Linked DNA regions of Ruficoccus amylovorans. The protein of the gene in region 1 binds, or shares a complex with, the protein of each later gene. Links are inferred from orthologs where the notes say so. Each region holds a gene or a part of one and is shown in the gene's direction. Other genes may lie near its edges.

What was found. The genes of interacting proteins can lie anywhere in the genome.
Region 2: the proteins of dnaX (region 1) and dnaN are in contact, whole or in part, in a cryo-EM structure (PDB 8GIZ), measured with the Escherichia coli proteins. The link is inferred for Ruficoccus amylovorans from one-to-one orthologs.

The regions. Positions count from the first base shown.
Region 1 is NZ_JACHVB010000012.1:366,245-369,214, forward strand. Bases 50-2,970 are described here. They hold dnaX (DNA polymerase III subunit gamma/tau), read left to right. Parts: upstream 50-572; coding sequence 573-2,369; downstream 2,370-2,970. Other genes in these bases: H5P28_RS02645 (hypothetical protein), read right to left, coding at 185-337; cysC (adenylyl-sulfate kinase), read left to right, coding at 2,510-2,970. UniProt on the Escherichia coli protein: Part of the beta sliding clamp loading complex, which hydrolyzes ATP to load the beta clamp onto primed DNA to form the DNA replication pre-initiation complex.
Region 2 is NZ_JACHVB010000043.1:44,074-46,905, reverse strand. What follows is about bases 1-2,783. They hold dnaN (DNA polymerase III subunit beta), read left to right. Parts: upstream 1-713; coding sequence 714-1,853; downstream 1,854-2,783. Other genes in these bases: H5P28_RS14795 (hypothetical protein), read left to right, coding at 1,918-2,783; H5P28_RS14805 (hypothetical protein), read right to left, coding at 1-344. Outside these bases: more of H5P28_RS14795, read left to right, coding at 2,784-2,814. UniProt on the Escherichia coli protein: Confers DNA tethering and processivity to DNA polymerases and other proteins. Acts as a clamp, forming a ring around DNA (a reaction catalyzed by the clamp-loading complex) which diffuses in an ATP-independent manner freely and bidirectionally along dsDNA.

The DNA.
Region 1 (2,970 bases):
GCCGTCATCCAAGACGCGATGCGGCAGTATCAGAAAGTGCAGGGTTCGGCTGGACCAGCAATCTGCCTGCTGCGGGGCTTGGGGGCGCATAGCCCCCAAAAATATGGTCTTTCTGGACGCGTAGGGGAACTTGTTCCCCACGGTGCTGCTCCAGCCGGAGTGCCTCCGGGGGCAACCCGGCGCGCTAGTTGTTGTTGCTTTCGGTGAAGGTCATACCGAAGCCGTCACTGACGGTGGTTGTCTGGTCGCTTTCGCAGCCGGTGAGGAGGGCGGCGGCAACCAGCATTAAGAGGGCATTCAGACGAAAAAGGTATTTTGATGTTGATGTAGAGGTCATTGTGGGGGAATATTGATGCTTGGCCGGGTCCCATGCAACGACGAACCGGCGAATCCCGCCAGATCCGGAAGGAAGCAACGGTAGTCAGGATTCGCGTGTGCCGTGGGGTGCCTGGCCTTTTTTGTGCCCGGATATAGGGATTTGGTCTTCATTCGGCGCAGGACCGGGGGCGAAAAGCGGCCCGGACGGTATTTCTTGTTGAAGCCGCCGCCGAGGCCGCGCAAGCTGTTAACTCATGGCAGAAGCCTACCAGGTCATCGCCCGCCGCTGGCGTCCCAAGCAGTTCGACGAGCTCGTCGGGCAGGAGCACATCGTGCGCACGCTCAAGAACGCCATCGACTCCAACCGCATCGCCCACGCCTACCTCTTTGTCGGCCCTCGCGGCACCGGCAAGACGACCACGGCCCGCATCTTTGCCAAGGCCCTCAATGCCGAGGGCGGCCCCAGTGCCACCCCGGATGATACCAGCGACATCAGCAAGGCCATCATGGACGGCTCCTGCATGGACGTGATCGAGATTGACGGTGCTTCGAACAACGGGGTGGACCAGATCCGCGACCTGCGCCAGGAGTGCCAGTACTCCCCGGCCCAGGGCACGTACAAGATCTACATCATCGACGAGGTGCACATGCTCTCGAACCAGGCCTGGAACGCCCTGCTCAAGACTCTGGAGGAGCCGCCCAGCCACGTGAAGTTCATCTTCGCCACGACCGAGGCCCACAAGGTGCTGCCGACGGTCGTTTCGCGCTGCCAGCGTTTCGAGTTCCGGCCCATCCCCGATGACAAAATCGCGGGCAAGCTCGGCGAAATCGCCAAGGCCGAGTCCATCGACATCACCCCCGGCGCGCTGACCACTATCGCCCGCATGGCCGATGGCGGGATGCGGGACGCCCAGTCGATCCTCGACCAGCTCATTTCTTTCTGTGGCAACAAGATCACCGACGAGAATGTGCTCGACGTTTACGGGCTCGCCTCGGAGGACGACCTCAAGGCCCTGACCGAGGCCATGGCTGCCGCCGCGCACCAGCCGCTTTTCGCCGCCATTGAGCGTCTCGCCAGCGAGGGCCGCGACCTCTACCGCCTGCTGCTGGACATCCAGCGGATCGTGCGTCAGGCGCTGCTGGAGGCGATCACCGGGGGCGGGCAAACCGACATGCTCGGCACGCCGCTCACCGCTGAATCGCTCACACGCATGCTCGACGCGCTCCAATCCGCCGAGCACACCGTGCGTCAGGGACTTTCGCAGCGGGTCAACTTCGAGGTCGCGCTCCTGCGGGCCATTGACCAGAGCAGGTCCCGAGCGATCGATTCGCTGATTAAAGAACTTTCCCAGCTTGCAGCCGGCCTCCCTGAGGATGCCGGCCAAAAAAAAATAAGCCCATCGCTCGCGCCTGAAAAAAAGGTGCCCGCCCGCGAAAAAGCCCCCGCTGTGCCGGGCGGACGGGGTGAAACTGGCCCCGCCGCGAAGCCGTCGGCGGATGTCGGTACGGCCAAGTCTCAATCCAGGCCCGCCCAAACGCCGCCGCCCATTGTGTTGCCTGATGCCGGCTCCGGGGCTTCTGCTCCGGCTGGCGACGGCGGCGTGAACGCGGCGTCCAAGACCTCGCCGGATACGCCCAAGGGGGCAGGGCAGGGGGCGACTGCCTCGGCCGCGAGCAAGAAAAACCGCGAGCAGGCTGCGCCTCTGCCCCCGATTGTGCTTCCCGGTGACGATGTGCCGCTGGAGGTGTTGGAGGCTGCTGCTGCTTCGGCGGGGGAGGAGAGCGGTTACAGCTTTGATGTGGAGGGCGACTATTCCGTCCCCGGGGTGACCGAAGGGATGGAATTCCCCGGCAGCAAGCGCTTCGAAGCCGCTCGCGAGAGTATTTCCCCGGCCACGCTGGAGTTGCTTGACGAGCGGTTGCGGGCCGTGCCCAAGTTTTTGAAAAAAGTACCCCGCCCACAGAAGCCGGAAGGTCAGGCTGCTGCCGCCGGAGCCTTGCCGGAAGCGGAGGAAATCCCGGTCGAGGAAGACGAGTTAGACGAGTCCTGAGCTTTCATTGTTAGCCGTTCTCTTTGCGGTTTGATGGGTATTCGGCAGCGGTATTGTTGTTATCTTAACTAAATTACCAAATTTAGTAAATAAACCTTGCCATTGCCATTCTCAGCGGTACATCTATCAGTCTTAACCGTATGACAGCCAAGCCACAGGAGCACCTATATCCTCAGTTCGAGAAAATGCTGTCCCGTCGCGAGCGGGAGGAGCGTCTGGGGCAGCGGGCACATGTTTTCTGGCTCTACGGGCTGTCGGGCTCGGGGAAAAGCACGCTGGCTATCGCGCTGGAGAAGACCCTTTTTGCGCAGGGGCGGGTCGTTCAGGTGCTCGACGGCGACAACATCCGCACCGGGCTCAACAGCAACCTCGGCTTCAGCGACGAGGACCGGCTCGAGAACATCCGCCGCATCGCCCATGTGGCCCGCCTGTACGCGGACTCGGGGCTGATCGTGATCACGTCCTTTATCACGCCGCGCGCGGAGCTGCGCCAGCTGGCCCGCGAGATCGTCGGCCCGGCGGACTTTTCGGATGTTTACGTAAAAGCCTCCTACGAGGCCTGTGCCAGCCGAGACCCCAAGGGGCTTTACGCCAAAGTCAA
Region 2 (2,832 bases), on another replicon or contig:
AGTTCCGTCCAGGGAGCGAGCATACCGGGGTGGTTCTCGTTCTCGTAATCCCAATCCGAAAAAGTATCGATAAACTCCTCCAGAGCCGTACGGGTAAAATACGACTCCAGCGCAATCAGCACGAGCGCGGCGTTTTCCTCGTCAGGGACGGGCGGGCCAACCGCCAATTCTCTAAAAGTCATCGGCGCCCCCTCTGCCCGCAGCCGTTCCCGCGCCTCCTCGACCAGTCTTGGCGAGCTAAACAGTTGCCAGAGGTAGAAACTGCTCAGGAGCATAAGCAGGAGGACGGCGACTGAGACGAGCAGGACCCAGGGCGACCATTTGGAGGGGGAGGATTTTGTCATGGCGGATTGGGGCAAAAAACGTTTCTATAGCCTGCAACCCACCCGGTTCCAAGGCGAGCCAAACCGCCCGCTGCCCAGCTTGCGGAAAACCGGGCTTCCCGGCCCCGAACAAACCACGGATAAGGCCCCCAGTAAGTTGCGAATAACTTTGTCGGTAAAAAAAGGGGGCATCTTATTCCGGGTTATTGAGGCTTGCGCCCGGAGTTATCCACCGCCAAATTATTCGGTAAGCGACTGGATAGCATGGGCTTTACCCGGTTATTCCACTCGCCGACAGCCCTTATTAAGAGTAATACCCTTTTTAAAAATCTAATACATTAATATTACAAGGTTGTCAGCAAAACCAAAACTCCACACTCTCGCTGTCACATGAAGTTTAAGATTCACCGGGACCACTTCGTGAACGGACTCCAACAGGTGCTCAACGTTGTTGGCACCCGTGCTACGATGCCGATTCTGAGCAATGTGCTCATCCAGGCCGAGGGCGATACGCTCTCGCTGACCACGACGAACCTTGACCTTGGCATCCGCTGTAAGATCAAGGCCGAGATCGAGCAGCCCGGTGGGATCACTCTGCCGGTGCGCAAGCTCGCCACCATCGTCCGTGCCCTGCCCGACACCGGCGTCGAGCTCGACGCTTCCTCCGGCAATCAGGCCAAGATCACCTGCTCCTCCGGCGGTTCGGAATTCCGCATCATGGGCATCGCCCAAGAGGAGTTCCCGCCTCTGCCCTCTTTCGCCGACCAACACGTTTACAACATGCAGCAGGGCGAGATCCTCGGCATGCTCAAGAGCGTTTCCTACGCCATGAGCTCCGACGAAAACCGCTACATCCTCAACGGCGTGTACTTCGTTTTCGGTGACCAGAAGCTGACCCTCGTGGCCACCGATGGCCGCCGCCTGGCCCTCACCGGCAAGGAACTCGAAGTGACCGAGGACAACGCGGGCAGCTTCATCCTCCCGGCCAAGACTGTGACTGAGCTGGAGCGCCTGCTCGGCCAGGGTCAGGAGCTGAAAATCACCTTTACCGACCGCCAGGTTGCCTTCGAAATCCGCATGGCCGCCGATTCGGCGGACTCGTCCGGGCTGGTGGATTCGATTTACCTCGTTTCCAAGATCGTCGAGGGCAATTACCCGAACTACCGCCAGGTCATCCCGAAGGAGACCGAAAGCCGGATCAAGATCGAGCGTGAGCTGATGGCCGAGTGCGTGCAACGCGCTGCCCTCGTCACCAGCGACAAGAACAACTCGGTCAAGCTGAAGCTGGGCAACAATCTGCTCGAAATCAGCGGTTCGTCCCCCGAAGTCGGTGAGTCGCGCGAGCGCATGGCCATCGCCTACGAAGGCAAAGAAGTCCAGGTCGCCTTTAACCCGCATTTCCTGCTCGACCCGCTCAAGGCCCTCAATGCCGACGAGATCTACTTCGAGTTCAAGGACGAGCTGAGCCCCGGCGTTTTCAAGACGTTGGAGGACTTCCTGTGCGTGATCATGCCGCTGCGCCTGAGCTAGGCCGGTATTCGCCCCGTCGCGGGCATACGGGAACATTACCGCGTGCGTCCCTGACTATATTAGCATGTCATTAGCCGTTCAGATCGTGATCGGATTGCTGCTGGTGTCCCTGTTGGTCAGCTTCGGGAACCTGAATTGGCGTCTGCCCGTGATCGGCATTCTCAACCGTTGGCTGCGCTGGCTGCTTTTCGCGGTCGGGATGGCTGTGTTTGCGCACGAGTTTGGCTGGAGTGACCGCCCCTTCTGGATGCTGGCGCTGGTGGCGTTTATCGCCTGGTTCCTGATCGAGACGATGTACAACTGGCTCGTTATCGCAGCGATCAGCCGGAGTCCGATCCCCCTTTTCCCGAAATTCGGGCCCAACCGCGATGGTGACGAGTGGCCGGCCCAGCGCAAGCTCATCGCCATGCGTGACTGGCTGCGCGGACAAGGTTTTAAAAAGCTCCAGGCGGTCAAGGCGGAGTTTGACCAATCACTCTCCATCCGCTCGACCATCTATCAGGAGGGCAATGGTGAAACCCGTTGCCAGATCCTGTTTTTTCCGCAGCGGGCGGGGGCGGTCAATGTCGCCTACATTCTTTCGACTAACACCACGGACGGGCGCCGCATCATCAGCGACAACGTGTTTCTCCCCTTCGGAGGCTACTATCCCGAGGACTGGGAGATCCGTCGCAAGCCGCTTTTGCGCCGCCTCCAGCCGCTTCTTCGTTTCCATCGTCGTCGCCTGCACGAGCTGAGACTGAACGGCGTGGAGGTCCAGCCCTGGGATCAGGACGAGGAGCCGGTAGTAGAACTTAATCGCGAGCAACAGTCGCTGGAACGCCTGAACCGGCAGCTCGGTTTTCTCATGCCGACAGACCTTCAGGAGGAGTTTGGGCACTTGACCAAGGAAGGTCGCTATCGCCTCTGGAAAGAAGTCTGGCTGCTGAATTATCTGGGAATTACCGTGTCTTATGGATAATATCCCTAATCCTGCACG